4 regions of the Micromonospora sp. WMMA1998 genome follow, and region 4 is predicted to be linked to each of the others. Evidence: riboswitches for the same ligand, from Rfam matches in the RefSeq annotation. Region 4 holds a riboswitch; each other region holds the start of a gene.

Region 1 (5,669 bases), 3.1 Mb from region 4:
CGTCCAGCTACGACGCGCCGGACTTCCTGGTCGGCGAGAAGATCAACCTGGTCGGCTCCGGCCCGATCCGCAACATGTACAACCCGTCCGCGCTCGGCGACCCGAACTGCTACTCCAGCAGCGTCCCGGGCGGCGAGGTGCACGCCTCCGCCGGCCCCGGCAACCACTGGTTCTACCTGCTGGCCAACGGCAGCAGCCCGACCAACGGGCAGCCGTCCAGCTCGACCTGCAACGGCAGCAGCGTGACCGGCCTGGGGATCCAGAAGGCCATCAAGATCATGTACAACGCGATGCTGCTGAAGACCTCGTCCTCGTCGTACCTGAAGTACCGCACCTGGACGCTGCAGGCGGCGAAGAACCTCTACCCGGGCAGCTGCGCCGAGTTCGACGCGGTCAAGGCGGCCTGGAACGCGGTCAGCGTGCCCGCCCAGTCCGGTGACCCGACGTGCGCCGGCGGCACCCCGACGCCGACGCCGACCACCACGACCACCCCGCCGTCGGGCGGCTGCTCCGGCAACAAGCTGGCCAACCCCGGCTTCGAGTCGGGCGCCGTGAACTGGACCGCCTCCGCCGGCGTCATCACCACGGACAGCGGCCAGGCCGCGCACGGCGGCTCGTACAAGGCGTGGCTCGACGGTTACGGCTCGTCGCACACCGACACCCTGAGCCAGTCGGTGACGATCCCGGCCGGATGCCGCGCGACGCTGAGCTTCTGGCTGCACATCGACAGCGCGGAGTCGACCACGACCACCGCGTACGACAAGCTCACCGTCAAGGCCGGCAGCACCACGCTGGCGACCTACTCGAACCTGAACAAGGCCACCGGCTACGTGCAGCGGTCCTTCGACGTCTCGTCGCTGGCCGGCACCACGGCGACCATCTCGTTCAGCGGCGTGGAGGACAGCTCCCTGCAGACGTCCTTCGTCGTCGACGACACCGCGGTCACCCTGAGCTGACCGTAGGGCGAGCGGCCGGTCGTCGTCCTCCGGGCGGCCGGCCGCTTCGTCGCGTCGGCAGGTCGGTCAGGCCGGGCGGCCGGCCCGGGACGCGCCGCGGTCGCGCGGGATCCGCGCGGCCACCTCGTGCATCGCGCGGCTGAACAGCTCCGCCTGGTCGGGCAGGCCGCCGAGTCGGGCCGCCAGGGCGTCGGCGTCGGCCCGGGCCGAGTCGCTGACCCGGGCGTCCAGCTCGGCCAGCGCGGCGTTGACGGCGGCGACGACGTGTCCGCAGAGGACCTCCAGCGGCTCGCCGGCCAGGTCCGGGTCGACGGCGACCGAGTCCAGTCGGCCACCCTGGACGGCGACTGCCCGCACGCGGCCGTCGGCCGCGGCGCCCTCGGCCCGGAGCAACTCGCCCGGCTCGCCGTCGGGGTGCACGCCGGCCCGGGACCGCATCGCCGCGAGCGCCTGCTGCGTCCGGCTCAGGAGCTCGTCGAGGCTCGCGGCGGCCGAGAACGGGTCGATGGTCATATCCGCGCTTTCTTCACGTCTTAGCCGAGCATCGTGACCATAGCAACCGGCACCGACGGAGCACGGTCACCGGCCGGCCCCGCCCGCAAGCGAGCAGGTCGGGTGCCGCGCGTCCGGCGTGTCGCGCGACCGCGAACGCCCGGCCGGAGCCCCGGCCGGGCGTTCGTCGGTTCAGCGCAGTCGCAGTCGCTGACCCGGGAAGATCAGGCCCGGATCCTCGCCGACGACGGCGCGGTTGCGCTCGTGCAGCGCCCGCCAACCCCCGGCAACGTGCGCCGCGACGGCGATGCCGGAGAGCGTGTCGCCGGAGCGCACCCGGTAGGTGCCGGCGCCGCCCCGCCCGGCCGCTCGGTCCACGGTGGACCTCGTCGTGGGCCGGTCGGTGGCCTTGCGCGGCGCGGGACGATCCGCCTTCCGCGGCGCGGGACGGTCGGCCGCCTTCTTCGGGGACGAGCCGGATCCGCCCTTGCGGCCACAGACCGGCCAGGCGCCGATGCCCTGCCCGTCCAGGACCCGCTCGGCGACGGCGATCTGCTCCGACCGGCTGGCCAGGTCCGCCCGGGCGGCGTACCTCTTCCCGCCGTGGCCGTTCCAGGTGCCGCGCGAGAACTGGAGCCCGCCGTAGTAGCCGTTGCCGGTGTTGATGTGCCAGTTGCCGCCGGACTCGCACCGCGCGACGGCGTCCCAGTTGACGCCGGAGGCGTTCGCCGGGACGGCCGGAGCGAACAGGACCGCGGCGCCGGCCAGAACCACACCGACGGCGGTACGACGGGCTGCGTATGCAGTTGCCATGGGGATTCCTCCACGCCGACGAGGTGAGCTGTCGGGTTCGGGCCGAGGAGCCCGGCCGCCGCTGGCGGCTTCACCCCGAGGTGACGTGCACCGAGGAACGTTGGGTCCCCCGCTCCCGCCGAGGTTCGGTTACCGCCGGGCCGGCGGCGGGATTAGGCGTTACCGGCCCGTGGCGTCCACGACTGCGGACGCCACCGACGCTAGGGACGATTTCGGACGATCGCCCACTTCTTGGGATGTTCATCACCCAGGCGGGCGACCGCACACGCGGCACACGACGACGTGGTAGCGGGACGTCCGGGCCGGATCCGGACGCCCCGCCCGGCCGCCCCGGCCCCGGGCTACCGTGGGCGGGACCGGCAAGATCGCACGAGGAGCGGCACGGATGACCGAGTACGGAGACGAGCTGGCCTTCGGCGGCTTCCTCACCCCCACCGCCGGACGGCCCGACCAGGTGGTGGCCCTCGCCTCGCTCTGCGAACAGGTCGGGCTGGACCTGGTCACCTTCCAGGACCACCCCTACCAGCCGGGTTTCCTGGACACCTGGACGCTGATGTCGTACGTGGCCGCCGCCACCGACCGGATCGGACTCGCCGGCAACGTGCTCAACCTGCCGCTGCGCCAACCGGTGGTGCTCGCCCGCAGCGTGGCCAGCCTGGACCTGCTCACCGGCGGCCGGGTCGAGCTGGGGCTGGGCGCGGGCGCGTTCTGGGACGCGATCGAGGCGGCCGGCGGGCGGCGGCTCTCCCCGGGCGCGGCGGTCGACGCGCTCGACGAGGCGATCCAGGTCATCCGGGAGGTCTGGGGCGCCGACCGACGCGGGATGATCCGCGTCGCCGGAGAGCACTACCGGGTGGTCGGCGCGAAGCGCGGACCGGCGCCGGCCCATCCGGTGGGCATCTGGGTGGGCGCGTACAAGCCGCGCATGCTGCGCCTGGTCGGTCGCGCCGCGGACGGCTGGCTGCCGTCACTGGCCTACCTGCCGAAGGGGCCCGACGAGCTGCCCGCGCTCAACGCGCTGGTCGACGAGGGCGCGCGGGCCGCCGGGCGGGACCCCGGCGAGATCCGCCGGATGCTCAACGTGACCGGCAGTTTCACCCGCTCGTCCACGGGGTTCCTGGCCGGGCCGCCGCAGCGGTGGGTGGAGGACCTGGCCGGGCTCACCCTGGAGCACGGCATCACCACCTTCGTCCTGGGCAGCGACGAGCCGCGCGCCATCCAGCTCTTCGCCCAGGAGGTGGCGCCGGCGGTCCGGGAGCTGGTCGCGGCCGAGCGCACCACGCCGGGCAGCGGCGCCCGCGCCGTCGCGCGGGAGCAGGCCGCCGGCGGCGTTCCGACCACCCTCGCGGTCACCCCCACGCCCGACCCGGGGGTACGCCTGAGCGCGCGCCGCCTCTGGGACGAGTCGACCCGTCCGACCGCCCCGCCGGCGCCGGCCGGGCACGTCTACCCGGCCCACGCGCAGGCCGCGGGGCAACATCTGGTGGACGTGCACGACCACCTGCGCCGGGAGCTGGCCCAGGTGCGGGACCTGCTGGAACAGGTCACGCGGGGCGCGGTCTCGCCGGGCGGCGCGCGGGCCGCGCTGAACGAGATGACCCTGCGGCAGAACAACTGGACGCTGGGCGCGTACTGCGCGGCGTACTGCACCGTGGTGACCCAGCACCACGGCCTGGAGGACGCCTCGGTCTTCCCGCACCTGCGCCGCGCCGACGCCGGGCTGGCGGCGGTGCTGGACCGGCTGGAGGAGGAGCACGTGGTGATCCACGGCGTGGTGGAGAGCGTCGACCGGGCGCTGGTGGAGCTGATCGGCCGGCCGGGTGACTTCAGCGGGCTCCAGGAGGCGGTGGACCTGCTCACCGACACACTGCTGTCCCACCTGTCGTACGAGGAGCACCAGATCGTCGAGCCGCTGGCCCGGCACGGCTTCTACCCCGGCCAGCTCTGACCGGCGGATATTCCCGGACCGCGACGTGAGATAGCTGGCTTTTGGTTCCCTAAGTCAGCCCGGTAGCGTCGGTCCCATGACGGACTTCCTCGCGCAGCGCGACTCCTGGTCCACCGCCAACTGCTCGATCGCCCGGGCGCTCGAGGTGGTCGGCAACCGCACCACGCTGCTCCTGCTGCGCGAGGCGTCGTTCGGCACCCGGCGCTTCGACGACTTCGCCCGCCGGGTCGGCGTGAGCGAGCCGGTCGCCGCCGCCCGCCTCAAGCAGCTCGTCGCCGACGGCCTGCTCGACCGGCGGCCCTACCGGGAGCCCGGGCAGCGCACCCGCGACGAGTACGTGCTCACCGCCAGGGGCCGCGACCTGCTGCCCGTGCTCGTCGCCCTCCGCCAGTGGGGCGACGCGTACGCCGCCGACGAGGTCGGCCCGTCCGTCCTGGTCACCCACCACGACTGTGGGGCGGACGTGCACGCCCGGCTGCGCTGCGACGCCGGGCACGACGTGCCGGCCGACGAGCTGGCCGTGCTGCCCGGTCCGGGCCTGCGGACCTCCTGATCCACCCACCCTCAGCACCCTCGGAGCGAGACATGAAGATCGCTGGAAGCACCGCCCTGGTCACCGGCGCGAACCGCGGCTTCGGCCGGCGCCTGGCCGCGGAACTCGTGGCGCGGAGCGCCACGGTCTGGGCCGGCGCGCGCAACCCGGACAGCGTCGACCTGCCCGGCGTCACCCCGCTACGCCTGGACGTCACCGACCCCGCCTCGGTGGCCGCCGCCGCGCAGCGCGCCGGCGACGTGACGCTGCTGGTCAACAACGCCGGCGTGAGCACCGGCGCCGACCTGCTCGACGGCGACCTCGACCAGATCCGGCTGGAGCTGGAGACGCACTACCTCGGCACGCTGTCGGTGGTGCGGGCGTTCGCGCCCCGGATCGCGGCGAACGGCGGCGGGACGATCCTGAACGTCCTGTCGGCCCTGTCCTGGTTCACGTTCCCCGGCGTCGGCGCGTACGGGGCGGCGAAGGCCGCCGAGTGGTCGATGACCAACGCGCTGCGCGTCGAGCTGGCCGGCCGGGGCGTCCGGGTCGCCGGCCTGCACGTCGGCTACATGGACACCGAGATGGCCGCCGGGGTCGCCGGGCCGAAGGCCGACCCGGCGGAGGTCGCCCGGCTCGCGGCCGACGGCATCGAGTCCGACAGCTACGAGATCCTGGCCGACGACGTCGCCCGCCGGGTCCAGGCCGGACTGTCCGGCGGCGTGGCCGCCCTCTACCCCGCCCTCCCCTGAACGTCCGCTGGTAAGGAAGGGCCCCTTCTTATCGCCTAGGCGATAAGAAGGGGCCCTTCCTTACATCTAGAGGCCGCGGGCGAGGCGGTCGGCGAGGATCCGGGTGAAGCGGGCCGGGTCGGCGAGGTCGCCGCCCTCGGCCAGCAGCGCCATGCCGTACAGCAGCTCGGCGGTCT
Region 2 (5,669 bases), 2.0 Mb from region 4:
GCGAGGTGTGCAGCGGCATCTCGCCGCTCTTGCCCCGGTGCTCGGGCGCGTCGCCGTAGAGCAGGGTGCCCAGGGTGCGCAGGTCCTGCGGCACGTAGCAGAGGTTCGGGTAGCGCTCCCGGTGGTGGCGGACGACGGCGGCCATCGAGGCGACGTACGGGGAGATGGTCAGCGCGACCCGGTCGTCGGTGCTCAGCTCGGCCCGGGGCTTGTCCAGCCGGAAGGTGTCGCCGTGCAGGAACATCGACGGGCAGCCGATCTGCTCCACCGCGGAGAAGCCGAGCGTCCGCAGGTAGCTCTCGGTCACCTCGCCGCGTACGCCGATGCTGTGCGACCGGTCGAGCACGGCCCGGCAGAACGCGCTGACCGGCTCGTCGATCTGGCGGAGGTACTCCCGGTCGCCGTCGACGTTGGTCTGCACCCCCACGCCGAGGACGACCACCGGAATCTTCAGGCGCTCGATCAGCCGGGTCATCGGGGTGAGGCGGTGCACGAAGCTGCGGCGGAAGGCGTTGGCCAGCGGGACCACGAACACGTCGTACCGTTCGTTGATCTCGTCGGCGAGGCGCGGGTCGGCCGGGCTGCGGGTCGCGGTGATCTCCGCCGTGGAGGTGGCCAGCAGCTTGTGCGCGGCGTGGCTGAAGACCAGGTTGCCCGTGTTGTCGCCGATCCAGTTGCCGGCGAACGTCTCCTCCGGCGTGAGGACGTCGAACGGGCCCTTGCGGGCGCGGAGCAGGATCCGCTGGTGCATCCGGTTGGTCACCTTCCGTACTGGCACGGCGTGTCCGGCGGGCCGGGTGGGCGCCCGCTCGGGCAGGAACGGAAATCCTATCCGTCGCCCGCCGGGGCCCGGCCGGGCCTCGGCACCCCGCTCCTCCCGGCGGGTAGGGTGCCCGGAATGACCAGTGCGCCGACCACCACCCGCGCTCCGCGCCTGCCGTCGCTGACCGGGTTGCGCTGGGTCGCCGCTCTGCTGGTCTTCGGCTTCCACGCGGGCACCATGCGGATCGTCGCCGAGCCGGATCTCAAGGCGGTGGTCGACAAGGCGTTCAGCCTGGGCCTGTCCGGGGTCGAGTTCTTCTTCATCCTCAGTGGATTCGTGCTGGTCTGGTCGTACCGCGACGGCGAGCCGGGGCGGACGTTCCTGTGGCGCCGGGTCGCCAAGATCTACCCGAACCACGTGGTCACCTTCCTGGCGGCGCTGGCCGTGGCGGCCTGGTTCGCCGACCCGGTGCCACGGCTGGCCGCCCTGGGCAACCTCTTCCTGGTCCAGGCGTGGATCCCGTTCGGCGGCTACTTCTACAGCGTCAACAACGTGAGCTGGTCGCTCTCCTGCGAGCTGGCCTTCTACCTGTGCCTGCCGCTCGCGGTGCCGTGGCTGCGTCGGGCCCGTACCGGGGCGCTGCGGGTCGTGCTGGTCGCCGCGCCGCTGCTCATCCTCGCCCTGTGGCCCGGGCAGCAGCTGGTGCCCGAGGAGCAGCGGTGGTGGTTCACCCAGATCTTCCCGGTCACCCGGTCCTTCGAGTTCTGGATGGGCGCGGCCGCCGCCGAGCTGATGCGCCGCAACCGCTGGCGCGGCCCCGACCTGACCGTGGCCAGCCTGCTCTTCGTCGGCACCTGGGTGGTCGCCGCGTTCTGGGTCCGGGCCGAGTTCTGGGCGGCGCTGCTCGCGGTGGCGTACCTGCTGGTGATCACCGGGGCGGCGCGGGCCGACGTGCGGGGTCGGTGGACCCCCTGGCGGTCCCGCCCGATGGTCTGGCTGGGCGAGGTCTCCTTCGCCTTCTACCTGGTCCACGTGCTGGTCATGGTGACCGTGCTGCGGCTCACCGGCGACTGGGGCACCGGGCTGCCCGGGTGGCGGGGCCCGCTCGCGGTGCTCGGCTTCCTGCTGCTCAACCTGGCGCTCGCCGCCGCCCTGCACCGCTGGGTGGAGGTGCCGATGATGCGCCGTCTCGGCCCGCGCCGGCCCCGCCCCACGCCGGCCGCCGCCGCGCCGGCGCCGTCCGTGCCCGCGCCGAGGTCGCCCGCCGACGGCGGCACCCCCACCCCGATCGAGTACGCCGGGCGGCGCCGCCCCGACTGAGCGCGTCCACCCTGGTCGGTGGTGTCACGACACGCCGACCGAGAGTGCGCGGCGGGGGGATCGGCGGTAATTTGTACCCGTGCTTCCGATCGCGCTCACCTGTCCCGTGTGGTGGGTGGCGCGCTGGGCGGCACGCATGCTGGCCAGCCTGGCCGTGGTCGTCGCCTGCTCGCTCGGCGCCACGACGCTGTCCGCCGGTGTCGCCACGGCCGCCCCGGCGCCGGCCGGCCCGGCCGTCGGCCTGACGTCGCGTACCCCGACGGGCACGCCGGCCGCCGCGCGGCCCGAACGTGTCGACGTCGCCGAGCGGCCGGACCCCTCCACCGGCGTCCCGGAGCCCGCGCCCCGGGACGCGGTCGCGCGGCCCGACCACCGGCAGCCGGTCCCGGCCGGTCGGCACCCGGCGCCGGTCGGCCCGCGGGCCCCGCCCGCCCGCTGACCTCACGGGCCGTCCCGGCCCGTCCCCGCACCCACCGAACCTCACCCCGCACCCGCCTCGGCGGCCCGGCGGCGCCCGTTCTGCGGCCGCGCCCCGCCCCGACCGGCGTGCGACCTTCCCGCCACGTCTTCTCCGTGAGGTGCCGACCATGTCGCAGACCGTTCTCTACCACTTCCTCACCGCCGTCCCCGAGGCCGCCGCGATCTGGTCGGCCCTGCTCGTGCTCGCCCTCGGCCTGCTCGCCGTGCTGGTCGCCCGCCCCGACCGCGACGGCGCGGCGGATCTCGAACCCGATCCGGCCGACGCGGAGGCGCTGCACCGGGCGGACCTCGCCCGCTACGCCGACGAGGTGGCGGTGGCTGCCGCCGGAGCCGCCCAGACCGCCCGTCGGCGACGCGAGCGGTGGCTGGCCGTCCAGGACGAGGCGGAGCGGGCGTGGGTGGCCTTCGACGAGGCGGAGGTGGCCGCCCGCCGCGTTGCCGGCGCCGCAGCGCTGCCCGCGCCGCGCACGCCACACACCCCGTCCGAGTACGCGGCGCGGGAGCGCTGGCTGCACCACGCCGCCATGGCGGCGCACTGGCGGGGCGACCTGACCGCCCGGCAGCTCGCGGATGTGCTGGCTCACCGCAACGGGTGGGACCCGCGTCGCCATCCGGCCGAGCAGGAGATCGTGCTGGCCCGGACGATCCGCGACGGTCGACGGGCGGCCTGGGAGGTGGCCGCCGAGCGGGAGCGACAGGCCTGGCGGGACGCGGAGCTCGCCGCCGACGCGGCGCGGACGCTGGCCGCCGAGACCTACGCGGCGGCCGCTGCGGTACGGCCGTCGCCCGCCCCCCGCGTCGCGTCGGCCAGCCGCGTCCCGGTGCCCGCCGTCGTCCGCGGCGCCCGCTGGCGGCCGGCCGGGGTCGGCTGAGTGGCGGTCTCCGCCGAATCGTTACCCGAATGCGGTGAGCCCGCTCACGTGCGGCCCGGAAACGGGCGCTCGGCGCACAACCGGTCAGCGAACCCGGCAATTGCGGGGCGTCGGCTGGTCGGATGCCCGCTTTTCGCCTTCCGATGCCGGCTCGAACCCTTGTCCCCATTGAGTGAAGTCAGTAACCGGCTGTTCCGATATCCGTAGTCGTTGGCGACGTTTACGCAGGTGGGAGCGCTTGGCTTGAGGCGTACCCACCGGTAGTGTCGGCGCGTCCGGTGCGGTTTCCGATCGCAGACGGCGACGCCGCACCGACCCGCCTAATCGTGCACACGAACCGGGGACCCACAGCAACACCGGGGTGAATCCGCGAGCCACGGCCCGCGGTAGGGCGTACTTCCCGCCCGAATCCGTCAGCTAACCCGGTCGGCGGCCACGGAAGGAGTTCCATTCCTCGTGCGAACCACCCCCCGATCGTCCCCCCACCTCCACGGCCTGGTGGTGCCGGCGCTCGCCTGACGGCGACGCCCACCCGACCCCCCGTGTGCGCCCGGCTGTCCGGGTGCTCCGTCCTGCGGCCGTCCCGCCCCGTCGAACGCGCGTGAAGTCCTCCGCGTGTGGGGCCGGCGTGTGCCGCTCACGCCCTGGAGGAACCCGTGAAGCACCACCTGAAGCGTCAGCTGCGGCGTCTCGCCACCGAGCGCCCGTACCAGATCATCGCCGGTTCGGCCGCCGCCCTCGTGTTGGCCGGCGGCGCCGGTGTCGCCCTCGCCGCCACCGACGACAACACCCCGTCCCGGTCGGAGAACACCGTCGCGGTCGCCGAACTCGGCTCCCGCCTCGGCGAGGCCGCCAGCCGCGGCGAGGCCCGCATCGCCGTCCCCTCGCCGAGCGCCTCGCCCAGCGCCGCACCCACCGCCTCGCCCTCGGCGAAGCCGGCGGCCAAGGCCACCACCGACCCGGACACCAAGCCGAAGCCCAAGCCGAAGCCGCCGGCGAGCAGGGTGCTCGACTACGACTACCAGGCGCAGACCACCTACTACTACTGCGGCCCGGCCGCGGTGCGGAACGCGCTCAGCGCCACCGGCATCGAGCGGAGCCAGGACACGCTCGCCGTCGCCCTCGGCACCACCGAGATGGGCACCAACTCGGCCGAGGACACCACCCGCGTGCTCAACCAGCAGGTCAAGGGCAACCCGTACCGGACCCGCATGATCCCGGGCGCGGCCACCCCGGCGCAGATGGACCGGCTCCAGGCCGACGTGGTCACGGCGATCAGCAACGGCCGCGCGGTCGTCGCCAACGTCGCCGGCGACGCCACCGACACCGACGGTGGCTGGCACTCGTTCCCGGGCGGCCACTACATCGCGGTGGTCGGCTACAAGAACGACGGCCGGACCGTCCGGATCGCCGACTCGGCCGACCCGTCGCTGCCCTCGTACTGGGTCACCACCATCGACCTGGCGAACTGGATGGCGACGCGCGGCTACTCCGCCTGACCCCTTTCACTACGCGTGAAGGCCGGCACCCCTGTCCGGGGTGCCGGCCTTTCGCGTCTTACTTGGTCCAGTGCTCGGCCACGATGTCGGTGGCCTGCTTCTCCCACTGCGCGTACGCGTCCGGGTAGGCGGAGACCTGCACGGTCTGGGCGGCGTCGGTCAGGGGCATCTTGTCCCAGCCGTCGACCTGCTTCAGACCCTTGAGGAAGGCCAGGGTGGAGTACTCGGGGTCGGTGATCTGCTCCGGCGTGCCCCAACCGCTGGACGGGCGCTGCTGGAACAGGCCCAGCGAGTCGTGGTCATTGCGGTCGCCGAGGTGCCCGAGGTTCTCCAGCTTCGACTCCTGCAGGGCGGTGGCGATCGAGATCACCGCGGCCCGCTCGGGCAGGCCGGCCTTCTTCGTCGCGGCGATGATCGCCTTGGCGTTGGCGGTCTGCTCGTCGTTCAGCGTGATGGTCGACTGCTCACCCTGCACGGAGGCGACCGCGACGGGCTTACCGGCGGCGTGGGCGGGGGTGTCGGCGTGGGCGGCGACGGGGCCGGCGAACACGCCACCGGTGAAGGCCAGACCAGCGATACCCAGGATGCTCTTACGCAGGATCGTGTTCATGAGGGGGCTCCATTCGGGGGTCAACACACCGGGGGGTGTGGGCACCGTCAGGCGCACTCAAAGTCTTGAGGGGGGATCCGGCTCGTGGCCCCGGGGGCGGGTCACGAAAGGGCCGGGGTTCGGCT
Region 3 (5,669 bases), 480 kb from region 4:
TCCGGTTGAGCTTCTTCTCGATCCGGGCGGCGCACGATGCGCAGGTCATGCCGCCGATCGCGAGTTCGATCAGGTTCGGCGCGGTCGGGAGCGTCTTTCCCGTGGTGGTCATCGCGGCACCTCCCCGGTCAACTGTGCCCGTGCCCCGGGGTGCCGTGTCCGGCGTCCGGGGTCGGTGCGGTGGTGGTCGCCGGCCCGGTGGGCGTCGGCGGGGCCTGGTCGCCGGCCACGACGGTGAACTCGGCGGTGTGCACCGCGTCGCCGTGCCGGAAGTCCAGGTAGAGACGGTACGCCCCGGCCGACGGCACCTCGGCCGCGAACGTGACCGCCGGCCCGGCCGGCGTCCGCCCGTCGCCGGGCGTGCCCTCCGGGTGCACGTGCAGGTAGGCCAGGTCACCCTGGCGCAGCGCCACCAGGTGGCCGTACGCCCCGAGGTAGGGCTGGAGGTCGGTGACCGGCCGGCCGTCCCGGCTGACCGAGAGCGTGAGCCGGCTGGTGCGGCCGGGCTCCGGCGCGCCGGTGAGCGTGACGGTGTAGCCGTCGACAGTGGTGCTGGTGGCCGGTGGCGGCAACGGTCGCGCGGCCAGCGTGCCGGGGACGGTGACGTCGACGCCGAGCGTCAACGGCTCCCCGCCGGTCGGGGTGAAGTCGGCGAACGCCCGCCACACGCCCGGCCCGGTGAGCGGTGAGGCGACCCGCCAGGTGCCGTCGTCGGCCAGCTCCGGGTGCACGTGCCGGAAGCCGGAGAGGTCGCGGCGGGCGACGATCAGGTGCATGCGCTTGTCGTGGGCCACCTCGTAGCGGGTGACCGGGCGGCCGTCCGGGCCGGTGATCCGGAACGCGAACTGCCCGTCGGGGGCGGCCGTCGGCTGGAGCGTGTAGCCACGCTCGGAGACGAGCAGCCCGCCGGGCAGGTGGGCGTCGGTGCCCCCGGCGTCGGTGTCCTCGGTGTGGCCCTGGTCGCCGTGGCCGGTGTCGGCGTCGTGGCGGGTCTCGGCGGCGGGGGCGACGGGATCGACCACGTGGCCGATCCCGTACGCCGCGCCGAACACCGCCGCGAGGCCGAGGGCGAAGCCGCTCAGCTTCGTCGCCGTGTTCATGGTGCCTCCTCGTGTGCTCCGGGTCGGTGGACCCGTCACGCCTCGACGAGGTCGTAGCCGGCCTCGTCGACGGCGGCGCGGACGGCGTCCGCGTCCAGCGGGCTCGGGCTGGTGACGGTGACCCGGCCGGTGGCCAGGTCGACCTGGACGTCGGTGACGCCCGGCAGTGCGCGCAGTTCGGTGCTCACCGCGGTGACGCAGTGCCCGCAGGTCATGCCCCGCACCTGGTAGGTGGTCTCCATGGGTTCCCTCCGATCCCATACCCCCCTGGGGTACCCACCGCACGTTAGCATACCCCCGAGGGGTACGCTATCCTCGGCGGCATGACCACGCCGCCCACCCCGACCCGGGGCTACACCGCCAGCAAGGACCAGCTCCTCGCCCGGCTCCGCCGCATCGAGGGTCAGGTCCGGGGCATCGAGAAGATGGTCGAGGACGACCGCTACTGCATCGACGTGCTGACCCAGATCTCGGCCATCCAGGCCGCGCTGGACAAGGTCGGCCTGGGCCTGCTGGACGGGCACGCCCGGCACTGCATGCACGAGGGGGCCGCCGAGGGCCGGGCCGACGAGATGGCGTCCGAGATGATGGCCGCCGTCGGCCGCCTGATGAAGCGCGGCTGACCGGCCTGGCCTGATCCGGCGTCCACCGGCGGCGCGGGCCGCCCTGGCTACCATGGCCGGGCGACGACCCGGGCGTGATCCCACGCGTCCGCGCCGGTCCCGGTGACCCGACCGGTCCGGTGACCCGGTTCCGCCGCGACCGTTGGGAGAGACGCCGTGGGCGCCGATCACACCCGTCCCGCAGCCGCCGCGCCGCCGGGCGTACGCCGGCTCCTGATCGCCACCGTGGTGCCGCTCTTCGTGCTCACCGTGATCGCGGCGCTGCTGCTCTGGCCCCGGGCGGACCGCGACCCGGTGGACGGCGGCGCGGACGTGCCGCGCTACCACGGCACGGTGACCCGGGTGGTGACCGAGCCCTGCCCGCCGACGCCCGAGTCGCCCGAGGGCGACACCGGCGGCCCCTGCGGCACCGTGACCGTCGCCGCCGAGCAGGGGCCGGACGCGGGCCGGCAGGTCGAGACGCCGGTCCCCACCGGACCCGGCGCTCCCCGGGTCTCGGTCGGTGACGAGGTGGTCCTGGTCGAGCTGGTCGACCCGGCCGACCCGTCGGTGAAGACCTACAACATCGCCGAGCACCAGCGCGGTACGCCGCTGATCTGGCTGGTGGCGCTCTTCGCCGCCGCGATCGTGGCGTTCGGCCGCTGGCGCGGGCTGGCCGCGCTCGGCGGGCTGGTGGCCAGCTTCGCCATCCTGCTCGGTTTCGTGCTCCCCGGCATCGGCGCCGGGCAGTCGCCGCTGCTGGTGGCGATCGTCGGCGCCGCACTGATCATGTTCGTGGTGCTCTACCTGACCCACGGGATCACCGCGCAGACGTCGGTGGCGGTGCTCGGCACGCTCGGCAGCCTGGTGATCACCGGAGTGCTGGGCACGGCAGCCACCGCCGCCACCCACCTGACCGGCTTCGGCAGTGAGGACGCCACCACGCTGTCGATGTTCCAGGGTGACGTGGACCTGCACGGACTGCTGCTGGCCGGCATCATCATCGGCTCGCTCGGCGTGCTGGACGACGTCACCGTCACCCAGGCGGCCACCGTCACCGAGCTGGCGCACGCCAACCCGGGGCTGTCCCGACGACAGCTCTACCGGGCGGCCACCCGGGTGGGCCGGGCGCACATCGCGTCCACCGTCAACACCATCGTGCTGGCGTACGCGGGCGCCTCGCTGCCGCTGCTGCTCCTGCTGGTCGCCGACTCCCGCCCGGTGGGTCAGCTGCTCACCAGCGAGTTCCTCGCCCAGGAGATCGTCCGCAGCGCGGTGGCCACGCTCGGCCTGATCGCCGCCGTACCGCTGACCACCGCGCTGGCCGCGGTCGTGACCACCGCCGGCCGCGCCGCGCGGGCCGCCGGACCCGCGACGCCCCGGCCGCCGTCGCCCCGGGAGGACGCGTGGGAGGCGCTCGGCGAGGGGCGGTCCGGCGGGGGCAGGAGCACGGAGGCCGCATGGTGACACTCCGCAGCGTGACGGCCGATTCCAAACGCGATGCTGGTCACGCTGGGCGGTGGCGAATTCTCGCGATTGGTCGGCTTCCGGACGTAGATCCCCGGGAGTGGTCTCGGGTAACCTCGCTGCCGGTCACCGCCGAAGGCGCGCACCGGCGCCTGCGGTGCCGCCGCCCAATCGCCTCCGGGCGAGCCGGGGAACCAGGTACATGGGGTGAATCCGCGCCAGCGGTAGGGACCACTTCCGTCCCGAACCCGTCAGCTAACCCGGTCGGCGGTCGACGGAAGGGAACACTGTGACGGCACCCCTGCGCCGCTGGCTGACACCCGTGGTGGCCGTGCTCGCCGCTCTCGCCGTGCTGGCCGGGCCGACGCCGGCCTCGGCGGCCCCCGGCACCGCCGCCCCGAACCCCTCGGGCCACTCGGAGGACGACGACCCACCGCTGATCAGCGAGGCCGTCACCGCCGCCAACCGCGCCTACCTCCAGGCCAAGTCGAAGTTGGACACGTCCCGCAAGCGGCAGCTCCAGCTCGCGCTGGAGGTGAAGGCGGCGCAGAACCAGCTCGACGCGCTCAGCCCGCAGGTGAGCGAGATCGCGGCACAGTCCTACCGGACCGGTCGCGTCGGCGCCATGGCGATGCTGCTGGAGAGCGACTCCCCCGACTCGTTCGTGCGCCGGGCCAGCGCCCTCGACGAGCTGAACCTGTTCAACGCGCAGCGACTCGCCGCCATCAACGAGGTGAAGGGCCGCGCCGAGCGGGCCAAGATCGCGCTCGACGCCGAGGTGCGGGAGCAGGAGAAGCAGGCGAACGCGATGGCCCGCGAGAAGGCCGAGGCGCAGAAGGCGCTGAAGCTGGTCGGCGGGCTGGACTTCACCGGTGGCCTGGTCTCGGCCACCTCGAAGGTTGCCGAGATCGGCCCCGGCCGCACCGCCGACGGCGGGTGGAAGTCGGAGTCGTGCAGCGAGAACGACCCGACCACCTCGGGCTGCGTCACGCCGCGCACCCTGCACGCGTACAAGGAGGTCAAGCGCGCCGGGTTCAACCGCTTCGTGGGCTGCTACCGCCCCGGCGGGCCGTGGGAGCACCCCAAGGGCAAGGCGTGCGACTGGTCGTTGCAGAACAGCGGCTTCGCACCGTGGCACAACAACGACACCCGCCGGTACGGCAACGAGGTGGCCGCCTTCCTCATCCGCAACGCCGACCGGCTGGGCATCTACTACGTGATCTGGAACCGGCAGATCTGGTTCCCGGCGACCGGCTGGAGTTCCTACAGCGGGCCCTCCAACCACACCGATCACGTGCACATGTCGCTGCTCTGACGCGCGCGTACGACGATAGGGGCCGCCCACGGGCGGCCCCTATCGTATCCGTTCCCGGTCAGCCGGCGAGCGCCGCGTCCGCCGACGCGGCCGGCGCCGGCAGCGGGGCCGGGGACTGCGCCACCGTCCGGACCTCGCCGCCACTGAGCCGGTACGACATGCCGACCACCGCGCAGGCCCCGCCGGCCACCTTCGCGGCGAGCACCGAGGAGCGGGCCAGCAGGGTCTCCACCGTCTGGGCGATGTGCACGTCGATGATGCCGTCGAGGTCCTCGACTCCCTGCCGGCCGGCCCGGAGCAGGCTGGGTGAGACGGCGTCCACCACCGCGCCCAGGTGCCCGGCCGGGGCGGAGCCGGTGCGGACCGCCTCACGGGCCGCCTGGACCGCGCCGCACGAGTCGTGGCCGAGCACCACCACGAGCGGCGTGCCGAGCACGGTGACGGCGTACTCCACGCTGCCCAGCACCTCCGGGCCGGCGGTGTGGCCGGCCGTGCGCACCACGAAGAGGTCACCGAGGCCGCGGTCGAAGATGATCTCGGCGGCGAGTCGCGAGTCGGAGCACCCGACGATCACCGCGAACGGATGCTGGCCGTCGGCGACCGCCGCCCGGTGCCCGGCGTCCTGGTTCGGGTGCTGGGGCACACCGGTGACGAACCGGTGGTTACCGGCACGCAGTTCGGCGAGTGCCTCATCGGGGGTGGTCGGGATCATGCTGCTCACCTCGTCCTCGCGCGGAGCCGTCAGGCCGGCCGGCGGCGGTGTCGGCCCCGCGACCCACCGTCACACGCGACCCATGGCACGTCAAGATTTCGTGATACGCATTTCATACGTCACCGTCGCGGATCGCGCCGGGTCGGGGCGCCGACGGAAGGAGTCATACGATGACCACCATGGCGACCACACCGGCCGAGGACGGGAGCCGCAAGAACTGGACCTTCCTCACCAATCACGGGCACGTCCTGCTGGCCATCGCGCGCAACCCCACCGCACGCCTGCGGGACGTGGCCGACGAGGTGGGTGTCACCGAGCGGGCGGCCCAGGCCATCGTCGCCGACCTGGAGGCCGGTGGCTACCTGCGCCGCACCCGGGTGGGCCGGCGCAACGAATACACGGTCAACCCGCACGGGCGCTTCCGGCACCCGGCGGAGGCCGACCAGCAGGTGGGTGCGCTGCTCGACCTGTTC
Region 4 (5,669 bases):
ACGAGGTCGGCCACTGGCTGAACCTCTACCACACCTTCCAGGGCGGCTGCTCCGGCTCGGGTGACAGCGTCTCGGACACCCCGGCCGAGGCGTCGCCGGCGTACGAGTGCCCGACCGGCCGGGACACCTGCTCCACCGCCGGCAAGGACCCGATCACCAACTTCATGGACTACACCTACGACTCCTGCATGTACCAGTTCACCGCCGGCCAGGCGAGCCGCATGCTCACCGCGTGGAACGCCTACCGCGCGGCCTGACCTCACCCGCACCACACGACAGGTGCCGGTCCCGTTCTCGAACGGGGCCGGCACCTGTCGTTCCGGAGGGCGGCTCAGGCGGCCGGGCGGCGGGTGTCGAAGCCGTGCCGGCCGCGCCGGCCGTCCGCGGCGAGCGGGTCACGGCGTGCCGGCGTGGCGCCCCGCGGATCGAGCCAGACCCGCATCTGCGGCCGGCCGGCGCCCGGCTGGGCGACCGGGTCGCGCCGGGTCAGCATCGCCACGTCGACGGTGAACTCGAACAGCCGCCAGTCACCCTGCGGCGCCGCCCGGGCGAACCGGGCCAGTCGGGCCACCGTGGCCGGATCGGTCACCGGACGGGCCCGGCCCGCCACGTAGGCCTCGTCGTCGCTCTCCTCCGGCGGGAAGGAGTGCAGCGCGTAGCGGCCGTCCCGCTCGAGGTCGCGGCGCTTCGGGGAGTCGATGACGAAGCACCAGAGCCCGTCGGCGGTGATCACCGGGGAGACCGGGTGCACCCGGGGGCCGCCGTCGGCGCGGACCGTGGCGAGGTAGCCGAAGCCCGGCCCGTACTGCTGCATCAGGAGGCGGATCTCGTCGGCGAGGCGGGGCTCGTCGGCGGCGAATTCGGACCAGGAAGCCATGCGGACATTCTATCGAACACGTGTACGAAGAAGTAGTGCGACACGCAGGTCACCCGTACCGGTCGCTATGGTGTTCCGATGCTGCTCTCCGACCGCGACCTGGTCTCCGAGATCAAGTCGGGCACGCTCGCGCTGGAGCCCTTCGAGCCCACGCTGGTGCAGCCGTCCAGCATCGACGTACGCCTGGACCGGTTGTTCCGGGTCTTCAACAACCATCTCTACACCCACATCGACCCGTCGGTGCAGCAGGACGACCTGACCTCGATGGTGGAGGTGCCGGAGGGCCAGCCGTTCGTGCTGCACCCGGGCGAGTTCGTGCTCGCCTCCACGCTGGAGGTCATCTCGCTCGGCGACCAGCTCGCCGGGAGACTGGAGGGCAAGTCCAGCCTGGGGCGGCTCGGCCTGCTGACCCACTCCACCGCCGGCTTCATCGACCCGGGCTTCTCCGGCCACGTCACGCTGGAGCTGTCCAACGTGGCGAACCTGCCGATCACGCTCTGGCCGGGGATGAAGATCGGCCAGCTCTGCATCTTCCGGCTCTCCTCGCCGGCCGAGCACCCGTACGGCTCGGCCGTCTACGGATCGCGTTACCAGGGCCAGCGCGGCCCGACGCCGAGCCGGTCCTGGCAGAGCTGGCGCACCTGGCCGACCCGCTGACGCCGAGCGCCGCTTGTTAGAGGTCCTAACTAAATGATGTTGGGCGTAACCGACTGGACGTGAGGGTCGTTTCGTCTGAACGTGAGGAGGGGTGAGCAGCCGCCGTGGATGGTCTCGGATGAGTTGTGGGCCGAGATCGCACCGCTGCTGCCACCCCGCCCTCCGCGGCGGAGTCGGTACCCAGGGCGTAAGCCGCTGGATGACCGCAAGGTGCTGTGCGGGATCTTGTTCGTGCTCTACACCGCGATTCCGTGGGAGTACCTGCCCCAGGAACTCGGGTTCGGGTCGGGGATGACCTGCTGGCGCAGGTTGCGGGACTGGAATGACGCCGGGGTGTGGCAGCGGCTGCATGAGGTGCTGCTGGCCAGACTGCGCGGCGCGGGCCAGTTGGACATGTCCAGGGCGGTGATCGACGGCTCCCACATCCGGGCGCTCAAGGGCGGCCCAAAACCGGTCCGAGCCCGGTCGACCGCCGCAAGCCTGGCTCGAAGCACCACGTCATCACCGACGCCGGCGGAATCCCCCTCGCGGTCACGCTGACCGGCGGCAACCGACACGACTCCACCCAGACCACCGCCCTGCTCGATGCCATCCCCGCGATCGGCGGCAAGCCTGGCCCACCACGGCGGCGCCCCGACCGGCTCTACGCCGATCGGGGCTACGACTACGACAGCCACCGCCAACAAGTGCGCGCCCGCGGCGTCACCCCCGTCATCGCCCGGCGCGGCACACCTCACGGCTCCGGCCTGGGAACCCAACGGTGGGTCGTCGAACGCACCATCGCCTGGCTGCACTGGTTCCGCCGCCTACGCATCCGCTGGGAAATCCGCGACGACATCCACCAGGCATTCCTCAGCCTCGCCTGCTCCCTCATCTGCTGGCGCCAACTCCAACGCACCCAGAGTTAGGAGTTCTTAAGAGGGGCCCCCTCCTATGCAGAATGCGTTAAGAGGGGGCCCTTCCTTACACCTCAGGCGGGGCGGCCGTAGCTGTTGATGTCGCCGTCGTCGACGCGCTTCATGGTGATCGGCTTGCCGGACTGGGAGGCGTGCACCACCCAGCCGTCGCCCACGTACATGCCCACGTGGTGCAGGTCGCCGTAGTAGAAGACCAGGTCACCGGCGCGCAGCTCGGCCCGGCTGACCCGCTTCGTCACGTCGTGCTGCTGGCGGGCGTTGTGCGGCAGCGAGACCCCGGCCTTCGCCCACGCGGCCATGGTCAGGCCGGAGCAGTCGAAGTGGTCCGGGCCGGCCGCCCCCCAGACGTAGATCTTGCCGATCTGGGCGCAGGCGAACTTGACCGCGACCCCGGCGGCGCCGCCGGGGTAGCCGGACGGGCAGGGCGCCGGGCGCAGCGGGCCGCCGCCGCCGTTGCCGTAGACCTTCAGACGTAGCTTCTGCAGCCGGGCGATCTCGCCGTCGATCTGCTTCTTCTTCGCGGCGAGCTGCGCCTCGGTCCGACTCAGGTCGGCGACCATCTGGTCCAGCGGCCGCTTCTTGGCGGCCAGCTCGTCGCGCAGCGCGGCGACGGTACGCACCTGCTCCTGCTGGTGGTGCGCGAAGCGGTCGAGCAGTTCCAGGCCGCTGACCAGGTCGCCCGGCGAGCGACTGCCCAGCAGGGCGTTGACGGTGGAGAGGTTGTCGCCCTTGTACGCGTCGGCGGCGAGCCCGCCGACCTGGCCCAACGCCGCGTCCACCCGCGCCTGGAGCGGGGCGATCTGCCGGCCGAGCGCGTCGGCCTGCTTGCGCCGCACCGCGAGCTGCTCGCGTACGGCGTTGACCTGTTCGATGACCGGTTCGAGCTTGTTCCAGTCGCGGTCGATCTGGGCCTCGATCTCGGCGACCGAGGGTTCGGCGTGGGCCGCCGTGGCGCCGCCGGTCAGGACGACGGCGGTGCCGACCAGGGCGGCGAGGGCGGTGGTGAAGCGGGACCAGCGGGAACGCGGCGCGACGACGTGCCGGTCGACCGACCGGCTCGACGACGGCCGCGGGGCATGGAGTGCCACCGGGCGTCCGTACTCCTTCTTCCTGACCGCCTACCGGGTTAGCTGACGGATTCGGGCGGGAAGGGAGCCGCCCTACCGCAGCGGAGCTGCGGATTCACCCCAGGTACCTGGTTCCCCGGCTCGCCCGTGGGCGACTCGGCGGTGTCGGACCGTCACCGACCGGGTTGGACGGTGAGACTGGCGGCCGACGATTGACCAGAGTAGGAGCCGTCGTTATCGATCCGCAACTCGGGACGCCGTGACACTCCGTACCGAAGCCGGGGATGAAGTTTTCTTTCATCAAGGATTACCTGCTGGAAAGGTATTGACCCTCGCGGGTGTGCGGAGTGAGGGTGGGAACGCAGTGACCCCCATCCCTGTCCAGGAGGTTCGATGCACCTCTCCACCCCACCGTCGGGCGGACGGATACTGCTGGCCGCCGCCGTGGCGACCGCCACCGCGCTGGCCGTCACCGGCCCGGTGACCGCCGCGCCGGAGACGGCCGGACCCGCCACCGACAGGCAGCGGCAGTACGCCGCCGCGGCCACCGAGTACGGCGTGCCGCCGAACGTGCTGCTCGGCGTCTCCTATCTCGAGTCCCGCTGGGACACCCACCCCGGCCAACCCAGCACCAGCGGCGGCTACGGCCCGATGCACCTGACCGACGCCGCGCACGTCCTCGCCACCCCGGGCAGCGCCCACGTCGACGAGGACGAGGACCCGCGCGGCGACGACTCCCGCCCGCTCACCCTCGACCCGGCCACCGCCGCCGCGCCGGCCCGGGAGACCCCGCTGCCCCCCGCCTCGCTGCAGACGATCGACGCCGCCGCGACGCTCACCGGGCTCGACGCGCAGACGCTGCGCACCGACCCGGCGGCGAACATCCGCGGCGGCGCGGCGCTGCTCGCGTCGTACCAGAAGGCCCTGGGCGGGCCGGTCGGCGCCGGCACCGACGCGGCGGCCTGGTACGGCGCGGTCGCCCGCTACTCCGGCGCGGACACCGCCGACGCGGCGGCGGCCTTCGCCGACGAGGTCTACGACCAACTCGGCCAGGGCGCGACCCGGACCACCGACGACGGGCAGCGGGTCACGCTGGCCGCCACCACCGCGCGCCCGGACCGGTCCCGGCTGGCCCGGCTCGGCCTGCGCCACGCGCAGCGGCCGGACGGCGTGGAGTGCCCGGTCCGGCTGGCCTGCGAGTGGATCCCCGCCCCGTACGAGCAGCTCAGCGCCGACCCGGGTGACTACGGCAACCACGACCTGGGCAACCGGCCGAAGCAGCAGAAGATCGAATACATCGTCATCCACGACACCGAGGGCTACTTCGCCCCCAGCGTCGACCTGGTCAAGCGGGCCGACTACCTGGGCTGGCACTACACGCTGCGCTCGGTGGACGGCTACGTCGCCCAGCACATCAAGGCCAAGGACGTGGGCTGGCACGCCGGCAACTGGTACGTCAACGCCAAGTCCATCGGCCTGGAGCACGAGGGCTTCGCCGGCCAGGGCACCTGGTACACCGAGGCGATGTACCGGGCCTCGGCCAAGCTGGTCCGCCACCTCGCGCTGAAGTTCGGCATCCCGCTGGACCGGCAGCACATCATCGGGCACGACAACGTGCCCGGCACCGTCGCCGGCACGGTCAAGGGCATGCACTGGGACCCGGGCCCCTACTGGGACTGGTCGCACTACTTCGACCTGATGAAGGCGCCGTTCCGGAGCACCGGCACGGCCCGCACCGGGCTGGTCACCATCGACCCGGACTTCGCCACCAACCGGCCGGCGTTCGTCGGCTGCAACCAGCAGCCGCCGGGCGTCCCGACGCCCACCCCGCCGGCCGAGACCTGCCCGTCGCGCGGCTCCTCCGCGGTAGTCCTGCGGACCGCGCCGAGCGCGGACGCCCCGCTGGTCAACGACCTCGGGCTGCGCCCGGACGGCACGCCGGACACGATGTACATCTCCGACCACGGCGCCCGGGCCTCCGCCGGCCAGACGTACGCGGTGGCCGGCCGGCAGGGTGACTGGACGGCGATCTGGTACCTCGGCCAGAAGGCGTGGTTCCTCAACCCGGCGTCGGCGCCGACCGCGAAGTGGGCGACCGGCTTCGTGGTGACGCCGCGTCCCGGCCGGGCCACGATCCCGGTGTACGGCCGC

What was found. A riboswitch is a leader RNA that binds a small molecule or an ion and turns the genes downstream of it on or off. The one in region 4 is predicted to bind cyclic di-AMP.
Region 1: another riboswitch for cyclic di-AMP. It lies ahead of O7600_RS04745 (transglycosylase family protein); the one in region 4 lies ahead of O7600_RS19025 (NlpC/P60 family protein).
Region 2: another riboswitch for cyclic di-AMP. It lies ahead of O7600_RS29090 (C39 family peptidase); the one in region 4 lies ahead of O7600_RS19025 (NlpC/P60 family protein).
Region 3: another riboswitch for cyclic di-AMP. It lies ahead of O7600_RS21570 (hypothetical protein); the one in region 4 lies ahead of O7600_RS19025 (NlpC/P60 family protein).

Annotation. Positions count from the first base shown of each region.
Region 1 covers NZ_CP114911.1:1,131,696-1,137,364, forward strand. The annotation lists gene O7600_RS04735 (M4 family metallopeptidase) at 1-956, shown strand, start outside; gene O7600_RS04740 (YbaB/EbfC family nucleoid-associated protein) at 1,023-1,469, opposite strand; gene O7600_RS04745 (transglycosylase family protein) at 1,641-2,261, opposite strand; cyclic di-AMP (ydaO/yuaA leader) riboswitch at 2,265-2,430, opposite strand; gene O7600_RS04750 (LLM class flavin-dependent oxidoreductase) at 2,647-4,209, shown strand; gene O7600_RS04755 (helix-turn-helix domain-containing protein) at 4,286-4,762, shown strand; gene O7600_RS04760 (SDR family oxidoreductase) at 4,795-5,493, shown strand; gene htpG (molecular chaperone HtpG) at 5,560-5,669, opposite strand, start outside.
Region 2 covers NZ_CP114911.1:6,235,519-6,241,187, forward strand. The annotation lists gene O7600_RS29070 (polysaccharide pyruvyl transferase family protein) at 1-751, opposite strand, end outside; gene O7600_RS29075 (acyltransferase) at 899-2,083, shown strand; gene O7600_RS29080 (hypothetical protein) at 2,163-2,522, shown strand; gene O7600_RS29085 (hypothetical protein) at 2,671-3,435, shown strand; cyclic di-AMP (ydaO/yuaA leader) riboswitch at 3,743-3,882, shown strand; gene O7600_RS29090 (C39 family peptidase) at 4,080-4,934, shown strand; gene O7600_RS29095 (hypothetical protein) at 4,993-5,544, opposite strand.
Region 3 covers NZ_CP114911.1:4,678,458-4,684,126, reverse strand. The annotation lists gene O7600_RS21595 (heavy metal translocating P-type ATPase) at 1-112, opposite strand, end outside; gene O7600_RS21590 (hypothetical protein) at 129-1,100, opposite strand; gene O7600_RS21585 (heavy-metal-associated domain-containing protein) at 1,136-1,342, opposite strand; gene O7600_RS21580 (metal-sensitive transcriptional regulator) at 1,424-1,723, shown strand; gene O7600_RS21575 (YibE/F family protein) at 1,880-3,169, shown strand; cyclic di-AMP (ydaO/yuaA leader) riboswitch at 3,324-3,454, shown strand; gene O7600_RS21570 (hypothetical protein) at 3,459-4,484, shown strand; gene O7600_RS21565 (carbonic anhydrase) at 4,543-5,196, opposite strand; gene O7600_RS21560 (helix-turn-helix domain-containing protein) at 5,367-5,669, shown strand, end outside.
Region 4 covers NZ_CP114911.1:4,194,231-4,199,899, reverse strand. The annotation lists gene O7600_RS19045 (zinc metalloprotease) at 1-257, shown strand, start outside; gene O7600_RS19040 (pyridoxamine 5'-phosphate oxidase family protein) at 332-877, opposite strand; gene dcd (dCTP deaminase) at 956-1,534, shown strand; one part of gene O7600_RS19030 (IS5 family transposase) at 1,643-1,979, shown strand; one part of gene O7600_RS19030 (IS5 family transposase) at 1,979-2,442, shown strand; gene O7600_RS19025 (NlpC/P60 family protein) at 2,505-3,539, opposite strand; cyclic di-AMP (ydaO/yuaA leader) riboswitch at 3,553-3,690, opposite strand; gene O7600_RS19020 (N-acetylmuramoyl-L-alanine amidase) at 3,912-5,669, shown strand, end outside.